DNA from 3 places in the Streptomyces blastmyceticus genome. Region 3 is predicted to be linked to each of the others. Evidence: riboswitches for the same ligand, from Rfam matches in the RefSeq annotation. Region 3 holds a riboswitch; each other region holds the start of a gene.

Region 1 (5,953 bases), on a different contig from region 3:
GGTTGACCAGGTAGTTGAGCTTCACCCGGCGCCCGAACCACTTGCGGCGCACCTTGCCCGCGGCAGCCACCACATCGAGCAGTTCGTCGTCGGACGTCGCCAGTACGGCGAGCGCCTCTTCACGGGTCGGCAGCTCCCGCCGCAGCCCCTTGTCCACCAGCGTGTTCAGCAGGTCCATGGCGGAGATCCTTACGCACCGCACCGCCCCGGGCCAATGGAGATATCGCACAACAGCCGCCTTTTGAGGTGTGTGTATTGCCACACCCTGCCCGGACACGGCGAGGACTACGTTCTATGCACTGCATACAAACAGGGCCCTCGGGCCCACGCACTCCCGCAGGCGACCGACGCACCACGGAACGAGAAGGACGGCCGATGCCCCAGGACCCGTTCGACTGGATCGACCGGCACCACGAGCGCCGCCTCGCCGCCGGTCTGGTGCGGGACCTGCGCCCGCGCCCCGCCGATTCGCCGCTGGTCGACCTGGCGGGCAACGACTATCTGGGGCTCACCCGGCACCCCGAGGTCACCCGGGCGGCCGCCGACGCCGCGCTGCGCTGGGGCGCGGGCTCGACCGGCTCGCGGCTGGTCACCGGCAGCACCGCGCTGCACGCCCGGCTGGAGGAGGAACTGGCCGAGTTCTGCGGGTTCGAGGCGGCCCTGGTGTTCTCCTCGGGTTACGCGGCCAACCTCGCCGCCGTCACCGCGCTCACCGGGCCGATGGACAACGGCACCCTGGTGGTCTCCGACGCGGGCAACCACGCCTCGCTCATCGACGGCTGCCGGCTCGCCCGCGCCGAGACGGCCGTCGTCCCGCACGCCGATCCGGCGGCGGTCCGCAAGACGCTCGACGCCCACGGCGGCCGCGCGCTGGCCGTCACCGACTCCGTCTTCTCCGTCGACGGCGACGCCGCCCCGCTGGCCGCGCTCGCCGACGCCTGCCGGGCGCACGGCGCGGCCCTGCTCGTGGACGACGCGCACGGTCTGGGGGTCCTCGGCGACGGCGGCCGCGGCGCCGTGCACGCGGCGGGGCTGGCGGGCGCGGGCGACGTCGTCACCACCGTCACCCTGTCCAAGTCGCTGGGCAGCCAGGGCGGCGCGGTCCTCGGCCCCGCCCGGGTGATCAGGCACCTCGTCAGCAACGCCAGGACCTTCATCTTCGACACTGGCCTCGCCCCGGCCGCCGTGGGCGCGGCCCTGGCGGGCCTCGGGGTGCTGCGCCGCGAGCCGCAGCGCGCGGCCCGCGCCCGCCACGTCGCCCGCGAGCTGCACCGGAGAGTGACGGCCGCGGGTCTCGAAGCCGTACGCCCCGACGCGGCGGTGGTGTCCGTGCGGGCGCCGTCCCCCGAGGCGGCGGTGCGCTGGGCGGCCGACTGCAGGACCGCGGGTCTCGCGGTCGGCTGCTTCCGGCCGCCGTCCGTGCCCGACGGGGTCTCGCGGCTGCGGCTGACCGCCCGCGCGGACCTGTCGGACCGTCAGGTCGAGGAGGCGGCCGGCACGGTCGTACGGACCGCACCGGCCGTCTGACGTCAGGTCGCGCCGTCGGGGCGGTCGAGGGGACGGAGGGAACCGTCGCACAGTCCTCCGACGAAGGAGGACCAGGCGGCGGGGGAGAGCAACAAGGCGGACAGGGCGGTGTTCTTCGAGTCGCGCACGGCCAGGAGCCCCGGGCCCAGGCCGGCCGTCTCCACGCAGTTGTTCATTCCGGTGCTGTAGCTGCTGCGTCGCCACACTGCGCCGCACAGAGCCGATTGAGAAGGTACGTACCGAGGCATTGCGGACATGGTGCCTCCTTACGCGCCGCCGTTGATCCCGGCGATGAAATCCAGCGAGTTCTCGTGCGAGAGGGCGTGCGCCCGCAACGTGGTGAATGCCGCGGCGTACGCCCGGAGGTCTTCTTTCCGCTCCAGGTAGAGGCTACTCGTCAAATGGTCGAGAACAACCACGTCCAGATCAGCAATGCGCGGAAATGAGAAAATAACAAAAGGCCCTGTGATGCCAATGTGGCCGCTCCTGGAGAACGGCAGTACATGCAGCCGCACATGGCGCAGCGAACCCGTTTCCACCAGGTGCCGCAACTGCCCGGCCATGACCTCCCGTCCGCCTACCTCATGGCGGAGCACCGCCTCGTCCAGCACGGCGCACAGCTCCAGCGGACGGTCGCCGCGGAGCACCGACTGCCGCGCCATGCGCACCCGCACCAGCTTCTCCACCTGCTCCGGCGGCGGGTCGTTGAGCGCCGCCCGGGTGACGGCCCTGGCGTAGGCGGGAGTCTGGAGGAGTCCCGGCACGACCGTGGTCTCCAGCGTGCGTAACCGCGACGCCTCCGATTCCAGGCTGATGAAGTCCAGATAGGCCGGGGGCAGCAGATTGCGGTAGGCGTACCACCAGCCCCGGCGGGCGCCCTCCGCATCGGCGGTGCCCGCGCCGCACAGCGCCCCCAGCAGCGCCCGCAGTTCGGGGTCCGACACCCCGTACGCGTCCAGCAGGAGCGCAACGTCCGAGGACTTCACGCCACTGCTGCCCGTCTCGATCCGGCTGATCTTCGACTGGTGCCAGCCCACCGCGTGCGCGGCCTCCAGGCTGGTCAGTTTGGCGAGTTCGCGCTGGCGGCGCAGCTCCCCGCCGAGTTTGCGGCGGCGCACCGCGGGTCCGTTTCGCATAGCCCTGCCTCCGCCTGTGGTGAACATGGTGTTTCTCGTCAATAGACCAGTGTGCCGTCCATATCCGGTCTGTCGTCGTAGAGTTCACCGCTTCGAGCGACAGATATATGCACATCTTGAGGGATCGCCCGCATCACCACCGTTTTCGGTGGCAGTCTGTCGCTCAGAGCCGTCCGGGAACGCTCTCGACTTCACGACGCATTGCGTCGGAGTCCGTACCCGGCGGGAAAGGGACAGCGTCATGGCAGACCACCAAGAAGCCACCGTCACTCTGCCGAGCGCCCCCGCCTCGGTCTCCACCGCACGCCGCTATGTGGCCGGTGTGCTCGCGGACTGGGGGCTGCCGGGCGACACGGACACCGCCGAGACCGTACGGCTGATCGTCTCCGAGCTCGCCACCAACGCCGTGCAGCACACCCGCGGCCAGTCGCCCACCTTCACCGTCGACGTCCGGCTCGAACTCGACCGGCAGTTGCGGATCGGGGTCACGGACAGCCACCCGCGCTTCCCCCGCCGACTGCCCGCCGCCGTCCAGCAGGACAACGGACGGGGCATGGTCATCATCCGCTGCCTCACCGCGGAGCGCGGGGGAAGACTCTTCTTCACCCCGAACCCCGACGGCGGCAAGACCGTGTGGATCTCGCTGCCCTGGACCGTGCCCGCCCTCAGCGCCGAGCGCTGAGGCGCGGGCCGGGCCCCCGCACGCCGTGCGGGGGCCCGGTGCGGCGCGTGGGATCGGTCAGTCCACCCGGCCGTAGAGGACGCTGTTGCTCCAGATCCGCTCCAGGCGGACCACCGCCCCGGTCCTGGGCGCGTGCCAGATCTTGCCGTCACCCGCGTATATGCCCACGTGGTAGACGCCCCGGCCGGACACGAAGAACACCAGGTCCCCTCGTTCGCGGTCGCCGCGGGAGATGTGGGTGGTCCGGTTGTACTGCTCGGCGGCGGTGCGGGGCAGGGTCTTCCCGGCCCGCTTGAAGGAGTAGAGGGTCAGGCCCGAGCAGTCGAAGCGGTAGGGGCCGGTCGCACCCCACTGGTAGGGGGAGCCCTGTTTCGAGGCCGCGATGTGCAGTGCGTTGGTGGCGACGGTCGATGCCTCTGCCCCCGTCGCGCCGCCCGGCACCAGCACCGTGGCACCGACGGCGGCGAGCGTGAGGGCCGAGGCTGCGCCGGCCCTGGACATCATTGACGGACGTTTGTGCGCGCCCATGTGCCAACCCTTCGTCAGCCGCCTGTGAAGGATGACCTGTCGGGTTCGGGCAGGCGAAGAATGCCCGGCCGTGTCAACGGCTTCACCCCAAGGGCCGACCGCACTACTCTTGGTCGTCCCACCGTGCTCGGGTCCTCCATCCCCACCGGTGCGTTCGGTCGACCCGGCATCCAGACAGCGGCGGGGTTCGGCGTCCGCCTGGACCGCCCCGCCGGGATGGCGGGGTCTTGTCGTCGACGGGATCTTGGCGCAGCCCAGGTACGGATTCCGAGCGGAACCAGAGGTATGTGAGGCTGCTCACTCCCGGGCAATTCCGCTGGACACGACGGGGATTGTCCGGTTCGGGAAAACCCTGTTGAGCCCCTGGCCTGGGGCCCGTCGGCACCGCTCCGGCGCGGCGTGCGTGCCCGGTTGAAATCGATCACCGCGCGCCGTCTACGACACCGTCCGGCGTCTGGGGGAGCGGTGTTTATTCGCCCGCCGACCCGTGATCCATGGGTGTGGGCGGGAGTGTGAGCGGGACCGCGCCCCGACGCGCCCGCCGCGCCCCCGCCGGGACCGGCATCGCGCGCGCCAGGGTGCCCCCGAGTAACTCCCGGCCGCCGCCCTCGAACACGGCTGCGAGGGACTTCGGCGGCCCGGCGCCGGCGACGGGCGCGGTCTGCGGTGCCCGTAGCCTGCCGTACGTGTCGTGCGGGAGGAGCGGAGTGATCCGGCCCAGGAGATCCCGTAGGTGCAGACGGCAGCTGCACGAACCCTTGGCCCTGACCGCCGGGTCCGCCCGGCCGTCGGGACCCGCGCCCTCACCCCTGGCCATGGATGCGCAAAGAGTCAGTTAACGCGTTGGAAAAGGTTCCGCTCTAATCTGCAATCCCTGGCTGTCCGATGAAGAAGCCCAGGTCAACAGTGTGTAGAACTCTTGTGTGCCCCCATTGGGTTCCGCTAGGGGGCCTGGTTCGTCAGTGAGGTGGACGCATGCAACTCTCCCCGCATGAGCAGGAACGCCTGCTTCTCCATGTGGCCGCCGACGTAGCCGAGAAGCGCCGGGCCCGTGGGCTGCTGCTCAACCACCCCGAGGCGGTGGCCCTGATAACCGTTCATGTCCTCGAAGGCGCCCGCGACGGCCGGACCGTCGCCGAGCTGATGTCCTCCGGGCGCAAGGTGATCGGCCGCTCCGAGGTGATGACGGGCATCCCCGAGATGATCCGCGAGGTCCAGGTGGAGGCCACCTTCCCGGACGGCACCAAGCTCGTCACCGTCCACGAACCCATCGGCTGAGGGGAAGTGCCCAACGTGATACCCGGAGAGATCCTCCTCGCCGACGCGCCCGTCGCCCTCAACCAGGGGCTCCATCGCACCCGCGTCACCGTGCTCAACGCCGCCGACCGGCCCGTACAGGTCGGCTCGCACTACCACTTCGCCGAGGCCAACCCCGGCCTCGACTTCGACCGCGCCGCCGCCCGCGGCAAGCGGCTCGACATCGCCGCGGGCACCGCCGTGCGCTTCGAGCCCGGCATCCCCGTCGAGGTCGCCCTGGTGCCGATCGGCGGCAAGCGCATCGTCGAGGGGCTGCGCGGCGAGTGCGGAGGGCCGCTGGATGACTGAACTCAGCAGGGCCGCGTACGCCGACCTGTTCGGCCCCACCGCGGGTGACCGCATCCGCCTCGCCGACACCGACCTCCTCGTCGAGATCGAGGAGGACCGCAGCGGCGGCCCCGGCCACGCAGGGGACGAAGCGGTCTTCGGCGGCGGCAAGGTCATCCGCGAGTCCATGGGCCAGTCCCGCGCCACCCGCGCCGACGGCGCCCCCGACACCGTCATCACCGGCGCCGTCGTCCTCGACCACTGGGGCATCGTCAAGGCCGACATCGGCATCCGCGACGGCCGCATCACCGGCATCGGCAAGGCCGGCAACCCCGACACCATGGACGGCGTCCACCCCGATCTCGTCATCGGCCCCGAGACGGAGATCATCGCGGGCAACGGCAAGATCCTCACCGCCGGGGCCGTCGACGCCCACGTCCACTTCATCTGCCCGCAGATCGCCGACGAGGCGCTCGCCTCCGGCGTCACCACGCTC
Region 2 (5,953 bases), on a different contig from region 3:
CCAGGCTTTTTCCGCCACCCGTCCGTCCGGACGGTCCCGCGAAGCGAAGTCTCCCTTCCGGGCGTGCCACCCCATTGAGGGAAGGTCCCCGTATGACTCGCTCCGCCCGCTCTTTCTCGTCCTCCTCCGACGGCGGCTCCTCCGCCCGTCCCCCGCGCCAGCGCGGTGGCGGCGGCGGTCAGTCCGCCCGCGGTGGCCAGGCGCCCCGCCGCCGTCCCGCGGCTCCCCTCCAGGGGGAGTTCGAGACGCCGGTCGCCACCACTCCGGCCCTGCCGCCGGTGGCCTCCTTCGCCGACCTGGACATGCCGAACGGCCTGCTCGCCACCCTGACCCGCGAAGGCGTCACCGAGCCGTTCCCGATCCAGGCCGCGACCCTCCCCAACTCGCTCAGCGGCCGTGACGTCCTCGGCCGCGGCCGTACGGGCTCCGGCAAGACGCTGGCCTTCGGGCTCGCGCTGCTCGCCCGCACGGCGGGCCGGCGCGCCGAGGCGGGCCGCCCGCTCGCCCTCGTGCTCGTCCCCACCCGCGAGCTGGCGCAGCAGGTCACCGACTCGCTCAGCCCGTACGCCACCGCGGTCAACCTGCGGATCGCCACGGTCGTCGGCGGCATGTCCATCGGCCGGCAGGCGCAGAGCCTCGCGCGCGGCGCCGAGGTGCTCGTCGCGACCCCCGGCCGGCTCGCCGACCTCATCCAGCGCGGCGACTGCAAGCTCGGCGACGTGCGGATCACGGTCCTGGACGAGGCCGACCAGATGGCCGACATGGGCTTCCTGCCGCAGGTCACCAAGCTGCTCGACCAGGTCGACCCGGACGGCCAGCGCATGCTGTTCTCCGCGACCCTCGACCGCAACGTCGACCGCCTCGTGCGCCGCTTCCTCTCCGACCCGGTGACGCACTCCGTCGATGCCTCGGTCGGCGCGGTCTCCACGATGGAGCACCACCTGCTCTTCGTGACCGACGCGGACAAGAAGGAGGCGGTCACCCGGATCGCCGCCCGTGAGGGCCGCGTGATCATGTTCGTCGACACCAAGCGCGGCGCCGACCGCCTGGTGAAGAAGCTGCTCTCCGAGGGCGTGCGCGCAGGCGCGCTGCACGGCGGCAAGAGCCAGCCGCAGCGCAACCGCACGCTGGAGCTGTTCCGTACGGACCAGGTCACCGCGCTGATCGCCACGAACGTCGCCGCCCGCGGCATCCACATCGACGGCCTCGACCTCGTCGTGAACATCGACCCGCCGATGGACCACAAGGACTACCTGCACCGCGGCGGCCGCACGGCGCGCGCGGGCGAGTCCGGCACGGTCGTCACCCTCGTCCTGCCCGAGCAGCGGCGCGAGATGACCCGCATGATGGTCACGGCGAAGATCACCCCCAACGTCATCAAGACGCACCCCCGCGACCCCGAGCTGGAGCGGATCACCGGTGCGCGCGAGCCCAGCGGCGTCGCGGTGGTCATAGCGCCCCCGGCCGCCGCTCAGCAGCCGCAGCAGGGCACGAAGAAGCCGTCGCGCTCGCGCGGCTCGGGCGCCGGCGGCCGTGGCCGTACGCGTACGGAGCCCAGCGCCGGCAACGGTGGCGGCGGCTACCGCGGCTTCGGCAGCGGCACCGGCCAGGGCCAGGGCGGCAGCTCCCGCCGCTCCACCGGCACCCGCCCGGGCAACGCGGTTCGCCGGGGCGGCGGTGGCGGCGGCACGCGCCGCGCGCCGAAGGTCTGACCCGAAAGTCCCTGACGGGCTGGATTTGCTGGCTACGGCCGGCGAATCCAGCCCGTGGGGGCACCTCCCAGCGGTAGCTGGGGGAGTTTGAGGACCGGGTCCGGGCGGAGCCCGGTTTCGGGAAGGGGCGGGTAGGGGAAAAACCCCCGCCCCCCACTTGGCCCACCCCCGTTCGACGCCACGCGCCCACGCGGCAACGCTGGACACAACGCGAACGGCCGGTCAGGAGAACGCCGTGGGTCAGCGAGACGGGCCGGAACCCGAGGCGAAACCCCTGGCGTGGCGAGCCGCCCGCACCCTCCCCTACGCCCTCGTCATCGGCGGCGTCCTCTTCGACATCGGCACACCCCCCGCCTACACCTGCGCCCCCTTCGTCAACGCCGCCCCCCTCGTCGCGGCGCCCCTCCACTCCCTGCGCGGGACCGCCGCCATCGCCCTGGCCGCCGTCGCCGCCTCGATGAGCCTCACGCTCTACGAGCGGGCCGACGACGCCGGGCAGGCCATGAGCGAGATCGTCACCGTCGTCGTGGTCTCCCTCCTCGCCCTCGGCATCAACCGCATCGCCCGCCGCAGCGATCAGCGGCTCGCCTCCGCCCGGGACATCGCGGAGACTGCCCAGCGGGCCGTCCTCCCGAGCCCGGCCGCCCGCATCGGCGGCCTGCGGGTCGCGGCGCGCTATGTGGCGGCGGAGGCGGACGCCCGGATCGGCGGCGACCTCTACGCGGTCCAGGACACCCCGTACGGCGTGCGCGTCATCGTCGGTGACGTGCGCGGCAAGGGCCTGGAGGCGGTGGAGGCGGTCGCGGTGGTCATCGGCGCGTTCCGGGAGGCGGCCGAGCAGGAGCGCACGCTGGACGCGCTCGCCGCACGGCTGGAGCGCGCGTTGCGCAGGGAGGGCGCGCGGCGCGCGAACCTGGATCAGTTCGAGGGCTTCACCACCGCCGTACTCGCGGAGATGCCGGTGGCCGCGCCCGTACTGCGCCTGGTGAACCGCGGCCACCCCGCGCCCCTCCTGCTCCACCCCGACGGCCGCACGAGCGAGGCGGAGCCCGCCGTTCCCGCGCTGCCGCTGGGGATGGGCGACCTGGGGGAGTGGCCGGACAGCGTCGAGGAGGTGGAGTTCCCTCCGGGTTCGACCCTGCTCCTTTTCACTGACGGGGTGACAGAGGCGAGGGACGCGCGCGGGGTGTTCTACGACCCGAGGGCGCGCCTGACGGGCCGGCAGTTCAAGAGTCCCGACGTGCTGTTGGACACGCTGGTCGCCGACGTCACCCGGCACTCGGGCGGCCGGACCACGGACGACATGGCCCTGCTCGCGATCCGGCGCGGCGACGGCCGGCCCCACCGCGGCGGGGCGTCCGGCACGGTCACGGCGGCAGGGACGGCTGTCCGTACGGCCGTTGACCGGCGCTTAGAGAGTCGCGCGGCACCGAAATGCTGCCCGCGCACGCAGTAGTGGATCTTGATCGTTCCGCATTCCGTCGGAATAAAGACCGCATTAAGAGGTCGGGCGTCTTGCCAAGTCCTGACCAAGGAGCCGGTCGATTCAGCCTTTCGGCTTGGAAACTGCACGGTCTGTCTATTAACGTTCGATAACGACGTGCGGTCCTCATCACCGCCGCAAGAGGCGGCGCCGTGCGCCTTCGCCGAATCCCGCGGGCACAGCAAGACCTGATACACCAGCAGCATCTGGGAACCGGGGAACCACCCATCCTGGGGTGAATCGGGCCGCACCCGGCTCGTAGGAGACCTTCCTGCTCCGAACCCGTCAGCTAACCCGGTAGGCGAGAAGGAAGGAAAGGAGTGCGCCCCCGTGGCGTCCAACGAGCCTGCCCTCGACCCCACTCTGCATGGGTCGTACGAGCCCCACGCACCCGAACTTCCGATCGTGCCCGCGTATATGACCGCGCATATGCCGATGACCGCGGCCGAGGCCGACGCGGGGCCGGCGGCCATGCGGATGAATAAGTCTTCGATTGCCCCCGCCCCGGGCTTTGCGGCCGAGCCGCACCCGGTGCCGCACTGGGCAGTGCCCGAGCCCGTCGCCGAGGAGCCCTCGCCCCACTCCGCCGCCCCGGCCCGTGGCAGCGGCGGCCGCCACCGCGTCGCCAAGCAGCGCGGCGGCACGATGGCCCGCAGCGGCGCCGTCCTCGGTGTCGGCGTCATCGCGGCGGTCGGCGCGGGCGGCATGGCGAGCGCCCAGGACCGCCCGGCCGCGCCGATATCGGTGCCCGACCTGGCGGGAGTGGGTTCCCTCCTCGGTGGCGGCCAAGGGCAGGAGGAGAACGCCGTGGCCGCCGCCCCCGGTGCCGATCAGCCGCTGACCCAGGCGGGCCTGAGCACCGAGGAAGCCGCCCAGGGCACCGCGAACGCGGGCGAGGCCCTGCGCGCCCGCATACTGCAGCAGGCCGAGCACCAGCAGAACGCCGCCGACGACGAGGCGCGCGAGTCCGCGCAGCGCGAGGCGGCACAGGCGGCGGCGAAGAAGGCGGCGGAGGCGGCCGAGGCGGAAAAGGCGGCGAAGGCCGCCGAAGCCGAGAAGGCCAGGGCGGCGAAGGCCGAGGCCCGCCCCGCGGCCGAGGAGGACGCCTCCGCGAACCCCGCCGACACCGGCCCCCGCACGCCCGCCGCGCACAGCCCGGGCGCGTACACCCTGCCCGTCGGCTCCTACACCCTGACCGCCGGCTTCGGCCAAGCGGGCAACATGTGGTCCGCGAACCACACCGGCGAGGACTTCGCGGCCCCGACCGGCACGCCCGTCAAGGCGATCGGCAACGGCACGATCACCCATGCCGGGTGGGCGGGCGCGTACGGCTACCGCATCGTGCTGAAGCTGGACGACGGCACGGAGGTGTGGTTCTGCCACCTGTCGTCGATGGTGGTCACCTCGGGCAAGGTGTCCGCGGGCGACGTGATCGGCCGCGTCGGCGCGACCGGCAACGTCACGGGCCCCCACCTCCACCTGGAGATCCGCCCGGACGGCGGAGCCCCGATCGACCCCCTCCCGTGGCTGAGAGAACGGGGCCTGCAGCCGTAACCTTCGGGGTACGTAAATCCAGCCCGTCCGGCGTTTGAGGACCGGGGTCCGGGGCGGAGCCCCGGGACGGCAACCAAACGAATCACCGTACACATACCTGCCACAAACATACGCATATCCGCCACAAACAAGGGCACTCGGAATGCCGTGACCTCCGCGATCACCACCTCCGTACCGGCCCGCCTGGACCGCCTCCCCTGGTCCCGCTGGCACTGGATGGTGGTGATCGGTCTCGGCACCGTCTGGATCCTGGACGGCCTGGAGGTCACCGTCGTCGGCAATATCGCCGGCCGCCTCTCCGAGCGGGGCAGCGGCCTGTCGGTCACCTCGGGCGAGGTCACAGGACTGGCCGCGGCCCTCTACGTGGTGGGGGCGTGTTCCGGAGCGCTCTTCTTCGGCCGCCTCACCGACCTTTTCGGCCGCAAGAAGCTGTTCATCGTCACCCTCGCCGTCTATCTGACGGCGACGGCACTGACCGCGCTGTCGTTCTCCTCCTGGTGGTTCTTCGCCTTCCGCTTTCTGACGGGATTCGGCATCGGAGGGGAGTACGCGGCGATCAATTCCGCCATCGACGAGCTGATCCCTGCGGCCTACCGGGGCCGGGTCGACCTCATCATCAACGGCAGTTTCTGGATCGGTGCGGTCGGCGGTTCCCTGTTGTCGATCCTGATGCTCGACACGAGCATCTTCCCGATCGACGTGGGGTGGCGGCTGACCTTCGCCCTGGGGGTGGTCCTGGGCCTGGTCATCCTGCTCGTACGGCGGCACGTGCCGGAGAGCCCGCGCTGGCTTTTCATCCACGGCAGGGGAGCCGAGGCCGAAGAGCTGGTGACCTCGATCGAGGAACGCGTCGCGGCGGAAAAGGGGCGCGAGCTGCCGCCCGCCGAGGGCGAGATGGCCATTCACCAGCGGTCCGCCATCACGTTCCGGGAAATCGCGCGCACGGTGTTCGGCGAGTACCGCCGGCGCGCCGTGCTCGGCCTCGCCCTCTTCATCGGCCAGGCGTTTCTCTACAACGCGATCACCTTCGGCTTCGGCGCCATTCTCACCAGGTTCTTCGGCGTCTCCACGTCCCGTACCGGCTATTTCTTCGCGGTCATCGCGGCGGGCAACTTCTTCGGCCCGCTCCTGCTCGGCCGGTTCTTCGACACCGTCGGCCGGCGCGTCATGATCTCCTCGACCTATCTGCTGTCCGGCCTGCTCC
Region 3 (5,953 bases):
ACAAGGAGCCGCCCCCGCCGTCCCAGCCCCAGCGGCGCTCGGGCGCGTGGCAGACGCGGCAGGAATACGACACGGGCCCGATCTCGCCCGACCACGGCCCGGGCCACAACGACGACGAGGAAAACGTGGTCGGCTATGTCACCGAGCACCGCGAATCCGACGAGCTCCACCCCGAGGCGGAAGGGGAACGCGTCCTCCCGCACGAGGTCAAGAACCCCGGCAGCCACGCGGAGGAGCTCAGCGAGGAACGCAAGAAGTGGAACCCGGGCGGCAGCGGCGGCTTCGGCAGCGGTGGCGGAGGCCATACGTGAGCTGTGCGTTGATCATGTGCGGCACAACCAGCCCGTCCGGCGTTTGAGGACCGGGGTCCGGGGCGGAGCCCCGGCAACGGACCTCAGCTCACCGGACGGCGTGCACCCCCAGCGCGCCCGGTAGCGTCAAAGACGTGCAAGACGAGACCACCCCCACCCCCGTCCCCACCCTCTTCACCTGGGAATTCGCCGCCGACCCCTACCCCACCTACGCCTGGCTCCGCGAGAACGCCCCCGTGCACCGCACCGCCCTCCCCAGCGGCGTGGACGCCTGGCTGGTCACCCGCTACGCCGACGCCCGGCAGGCGCTCGCCGACCAGCGGCTGTCGAAGAACCCCGTGCACCACTCCGAGTCCGCCCACGGCAAGGGCAAGGTCGGCATCCCGGGCGAGCGCAGCGCCAATCTGATGACGCACCTGCTCAACATCGACCCGCCGGACCACACCCGGCTGCGCCGGCTGGTCTCCAAGGCGTTCACGCCGGGGCGCGTCGCCGAGTTCGCCCCGCGGGTCCAGGAGCTGACCGACCGGCTCATCGACGACTTCTGCGAGAAGGGGAGCGCCGACCTCATTCACGAGTTCGCCTTTCCCCTCCCCATCTATGCCATCTGCGACCTGCTCGGCGTGCCGAGCGAAGACCAGGACGACTTCCGAGACTGGGCGGGCATGATGATCCGCCACGGCGGCGGGCCGCGCGGTGGTGTCGCCCGCGCGGTGAAGAAGATGCGCACTTATCTGGCGGAACTGATCCACAGAAAGCGGGAGAACCCCGGCGAGGATCTGATTTCGGGGCTGATCAGGGCAAGCGACCACGGTGAGCACCTCACCGAGAACGAGGCCGCGGCCATGGCCTTCATTCTGCTCTTTGCTGGTTTTGAAACAACTGTGAACCTGATCGGTAACGGTCTCCACGCCCTGCTGCGCAATCCGGAGCAGCGCGAACGGCTCCAACTCGCCCTGGCCGAGGGGGACGAGAGCCTGCTCGCCACGGGGGTGGAGGAACTGCTGCGGTTCGACGGCCCGGTGGAGCTCGCGACCTGGCGGTTCGCCAAGCAGGAGCTGACGATCGGGGGGCAGCGCATCGCCGAGGGAGACCCCGTCCTGGTCGTCCTCGCGGCCGCCGACCGGGACCCCGAGCGGTTCGCGGAACCCGACACCCTGGACCTCTCCCGGGCCGACAATCAGCACCTCGGCTACGGGCACGGGATCCACTACTGCCTGGGCGCTCCGCTGGCCCGGCTGGAGGGCAGGACGGCGCTGGCGACGCTGCTGCGCCGCCTTCCTGACCTGCGGTTGGCCGTGGATCCGGAGGAGTTGCGCTGGCGCGGCGGGCTCATCATGCGCGGACTGCGCACACTGCCGGTCGAGTTCGATCCCCGTACGGGATGACCCTGCGTCAATTGACGTGACCGCCGCGTGACCTCCGCTACACCGGCTTGTGACTACCGTGGCCCGTCGCTATGTTCGACGACCATATTCGCCGCCACACGAGAGGCCATCGCATGCGCTCCGGGAACGGTCGACATCGTCGCCCCCGTCAGGTACCCGCCGTCGTGGTCGCAGCGGGGGTGACGGGGTCGGCCCTCGCCATGCCGCTGCTCGCGGCCACCGGCGCCAACGCCGCCGACGCCCCCACGTGGGACCGCGTCGCCCAGTGCGAGAGCGGCGGCACGTGGAGCACCAACTCCGGCAACGGCGCGTACGGCGGTCTGCAGATGACCCAGGAACTCTGGGAGCAGTACGGCGGCCGGTCGTACGCCCCGCGCCCCGACCTCGCCAGCAGGCAGCAGCAGATCGCCGTCGCCGACAAGGTCCTCAACGCGAACGGCACGGGAAGCTGGCAGGCGTGCGGCACCTCCGCGGGGCTCGCCAAGGACGGCAAGGCGCCGGACGTGAACCCCGGCAGCACCAAGGAACCCTCGTACGACGCTCCCGCGCCGCGCGCGCCGGAACACGCGCCTTCCGCGCCCACGACGGGCGGCTCCGCGCCGTCGGACTCCACCGCCTCCCCGGCTGCCCCGGCCTCGCCGTCCGCAAACCCGGACGCGAAAACCCCGGATGCGAAGAACCCGGACGCGAAGCCTTCCTCCGGGACGCCCTCGCCCTCCACGAGCGGCAAGCCGGACGGCGGCAAGCACCGCAAGGACCCGGGCGGCCCGACGACCGGTCCCTCGACCGGCCCGACGGGCGACCCCACCGAAATCCCCACGCCGGGAACGCCGTCCACGCAGCCGCCGGCCAACCCGCCTTCCGGTACGCGGCCCACGGACCCCGCACAGCCGGATTCGCCGTCCACCGAAGCCCCGGAGTCCGGTTCCGGTGCGGGCTCGGGCAAGCACCGCGCCGAGCCGCCGCGTTCGGACGACGGGGACCGTGCCTCGCGGGGCGGCGATGACGCCCGCGCGGGGAAGCCCGGCGCCGGCGACTACACCGTGCGGCCGGGTGACAATCTGTCAGTCATCGCGGAGGCCCACTCCGTTAATGGCGGATGGCATTCCCTGTATCAGCGCAACGAGAAAGTTGTCGGTTCCGATCCCGATCTGATCCTTCCTGGTCAGCGGCTTGAGGTCGGCAAATAGACCGGCAGTTCGGGGGGAATGTCCGTTCCAGTCGAAAGTGAGACATGGGTCTCGTTGAACTTCCGCGGAACGGACCCCTCCAAAACTTGGCGCACCCGCTTTCACCTGCGGAAATGTCGGGTTTCTCTGGGTAACAAGAGGCAACTGTGGCTGGAAAGAGGGGTTTGAACCCGTCGGCCCAAAGTGCTTACCGTCATGACCGCTCGCCACCGCGAGCACCACGGTCGCCACGCCGAATCCTGCCGGCGACCGGCGGAGTCGTCGCGAAAGCGCCGTAGGCAGGAGCGGGGGAACCAAGGTAGGCGCCGGAACGGCCCGCAAGGACCGGGACGGCTAGGGGTGAAGCCGAGTGTGCTCGCACACGAGGCCGGGCGAACTCACAGCCCGAACCCGACAGCTCACCTCGTAGGCGTCGGTGAGGAAACGACTCATGTCCAAGGGCAAGCACCGTCGTCCGTCCAAGGCCGTCCGCATCGTCACGCTCGCCGGTGTCACCGGCGCCGCGGTCGCGGCCCCGCTGATGATCGCGACCTCCGCGAACGCTGCCTCCGTCTCCACCTGGGACAAGGTCGCCCAGTGCGAGTCCGGTGGCAACTGGTCCATCAACACCGGCAACGGCTACTACGGCGGTCTGCAGTTCTCGCAGTCCTCCTGGAACGCCGCCGGCGGCCAGTCCTACGCCGACCGAGCCGACCATGCCAGCAAGTCCCAGCAGATCGCCGTCGCCGAGAAGCTGCTCGCCATGCAGGGCCCCGGTGCCTGGGGCTGCGCCGGTGCGGGCAACCTGACCTCCGGTGGCGCGAAGGCCGACGTCGACACCTCCGACGACTCGTCCTCCGCCTCCCGTGGCACCTCCACGAAGTCGCACGCCGACCGCAGCGAGCGCCAGGCCGCGCCGAAGAAGACCACCCCGAAGCACGCCGCTCCGCAGGCGCAGACCGCCGACGAGGACGAGTCCGAGGCCGCCCCGGCCCCGAAGCAGACCGCGCCGAAGCACGCTGCCCCGAAGCCCGTGAAGCAGGGTGACGGCGAGTACGAGGTCAAGGCCGGCGACACCCTCTCCAAGATCGCCGACGCCAAGAAGGTCAAGGGCGGCTGGGAGAAGCTGTTCGACCTGAACAAGGACGTCGTGGACAACGCGGACCTGATCTACGAGGGTCAGCACCTGCACCTCAGCTGATCGACAGCTGATCGACGGGTGCGGTGGCTCACGCCGCACCCTCGATGTCCCGCTTGCAGCGGCAGCCCCGCTCCGACGCGTGCCCCGAGCGCGCCGGAGCGGGGTTTCGCCGTTCCCGGGGCCCCGGGAGACGCGGGCCGCGGGCTTCACCGCTGAGCGAACATTGCCGCCGTTCGCCCCGCGATCTGCACGTTTATGCCATTTTTCGCCGCGCACGGCGTCCCGACGGCAGGGTGACCCCCCGCCGCCCGTTAGGCTCGTGCTCGCAGAACTCCAGACACACACGAAGGAGACCCTCGTGCCGTCCATCGACGTCGTCGTAGCTCGCGAGATCCTCGACTCGCGAGGCAACCCCACGGTCGAGGTCGAGGTCGGCCTCGACGACGGCTCCACGGGCCGTGCCGCCGTGCCGTCCGGTGCCTCGACCGGTGCCTTCGAGGCCATCGAGCTCCGTGACGGTGACAAGAACCGTTACCTCGGCAAGGGCGTCGAGAAGGCCGTGCTGGCCGTCATCGAGCAGATCGGCCCGGAGCTCGTCGGCTACGATGCCACCGAGCAGCGCCTGATCGACCAGGCCATGTTCGACCTGGACGCCACCGACAACAAGGGCTCGCTCGGCGCCAACGCCATCCTCGGCGTCTCCCTCGCCGTCGCGCACGCCGCGTCCGAGGCCTCCGACCTGCCGCTGTTCCGCTACCTGGGCGGCCCGAACGCGCACCTGCTGCCCGTTCCGATGATGAACATCCTCAACGGTGGGTCGCACGCCGACTCCAACGTGGACATCCAGGAGTTCATGATCGCCCCGATCGGCGCGGAGTCCTTCTCCGAGGCCCTGCGCTGGGGCGCCGAGGTCTACCACACCCTCAAGTCCGTCCTGAAGACCAAGGGCCTGTCCACCGGCCTCGGCGACGAGGGCGGCTTCGCCCCGAACCTGGGCTCCAACCGCGAGGCCCTCGACCTCATCCTCGAGGCCATCAAGCAGGCCGGCTACACCCCCGGCCAGGACATCGCGCTCGCCCTGGACGTCGCCGCCTCCGAGTTCTACAAGGACGGCTCGTACAACTTCGAGGGCAAGTCCCGCTCGGCCTCCGAGATGACGGACTACTACGCCGAGCTCGTCGCCGCGTACCCGCTGGTCTCCATCGAGGACCCGCTGTTCGAGGACGACTGGGACGGCTGGAAGACCCTCACCGAGCGCCTCGGCGACAAGGTGCAGATCGTCGGCGACGACCTGTTCGTCACCAACCCCGAGCGCCTCGGCCGCGGCATCGAGGAGGGCGCCGCCAACGCCCTGCTGGTCAAGGTCAACCAGATCGGCTCGCTGACCGAGACCCTCGACGCCGTCGAGCTGGCCCAGCGCAACGGCTTCAAGTGCATGATGTCGCACCGCTCCGGCGAGACCGAGGACGTCACCATCGCCGACCTCGCCGTCGCCACCAACTGCGGCCAGATCAAGACCGGCGCCCCGGCCCGCTCCGAGCGCGTCGCGAAGTACAACCAGCTGCTGCGCATCGAGGAGATCCTCGACGACGCCGCGGTGTACGCCGGCCGCAGCGCGTTCCCGCGCTTCAAGGGCTGAGCACCCCGCCTCACGGGCTGACCCCCGCGGGGAAAACCTCCCGGCGACAAACGGCAGCCTCACTACGTCCCCGGCCACGGTCCCGTACCGTGGCCGGGGACGTACGTTCGTAGCGGCTGTCGGGTGACCACGGGGAGGCGAAGTGGCGGGCGACCGGTTCTCGACCGCGGCCAGGCTCAAGGCGCTGGTGCGGGGCCCGCGGGCCCGGGTCTACCGCGCGAGGACCCGCCGCCGCGGCAGGCTCACCGGGCGCGCGGCGCTGCTCGCGCTCGTCGTCTGCTCCCTGGTCGTCGCCCTCGCCTACC

Evidence for each region. A riboswitch is a leader RNA that binds a small molecule or an ion and turns the genes downstream of it on or off. The one in region 3 is predicted to bind cyclic di-AMP.
Region 1: another riboswitch for cyclic di-AMP. It lies ahead of ABD269_RS17965 (C40 family peptidase); the one in region 3 lies ahead of ABD269_RS06770 (transglycosylase family protein).
Region 2: another riboswitch for cyclic di-AMP. It lies ahead of ABD269_RS14010 (peptidoglycan DD-metalloendopeptidase family protein); the one in region 3 lies ahead of ABD269_RS06770 (transglycosylase family protein).

The regions. Positions count from the first base shown of each region.
Region 1 covers NZ_BAAABW010000018.1:171,160-177,112, reverse strand. Annotated here, with positions in the region: gene bioB (biotin synthase BioB) at 1-178, opposite strand, end outside; gene ABD269_RS17985 (8-amino-7-oxononanoate synthase) at 376-1,527, shown strand; gene ABD269_RS17980 (DUF397 domain-containing protein) at 1,530-1,784, opposite strand; gene ABD269_RS17975 (helix-turn-helix domain-containing protein) at 1,794-2,663, opposite strand; gene ABD269_RS17970 (ATP-binding protein) at 2,905-3,345, shown strand; gene ABD269_RS17965 (C40 family peptidase) at 3,403-3,873, opposite strand; cyclic di-AMP (ydaO/yuaA leader) riboswitch at 3,878-4,043, opposite strand; gene ABD269_RS17960 (urease subunit gamma) at 4,849-5,151, shown strand; gene ABD269_RS17955 (urease subunit beta) at 5,167-5,478, shown strand; gene ABD269_RS17950 (urease subunit alpha) at 5,471-5,953, shown strand, end outside.
Region 2 covers NZ_BAAABW010000016.1:38,145-44,097, reverse strand. Annotated here, with positions in the region: gene ABD269_RS14020 (DEAD/DEAH box helicase) at 93-1,712, shown strand; gene ABD269_RS14015 (PP2C family protein-serine/threonine phosphatase) at 1,948-3,168, shown strand; cyclic di-AMP (ydaO/yuaA leader) riboswitch at 3,380-3,514, shown strand; gene ABD269_RS14010 (peptidoglycan DD-metalloendopeptidase family protein) at 3,526-4,749, shown strand; gene ABD269_RS14005 (MFS transporter) at 4,897-5,953, shown strand, end outside.
Region 3 covers NZ_BAAABW010000008.1:107,897-113,849, reverse strand. Annotated here, with positions in the region: gene ABD269_RS06785 (DUF6479 family protein) at 1-311, shown strand, start outside; gene ABD269_RS06780 (cytochrome P450 family protein) at 446-1,699, shown strand; gene ABD269_RS06775 (transglycosylase family protein) at 1,864-2,889, shown strand; cyclic di-AMP (ydaO/yuaA leader) riboswitch at 3,150-3,316, shown strand; gene ABD269_RS06770 (transglycosylase family protein) at 3,320-4,069, shown strand; gene eno (phosphopyruvate hydratase) at 4,368-5,648, shown strand; gene ABD269_RS06760 (FtsB family cell division protein) at 5,791-5,953, shown strand, end outside.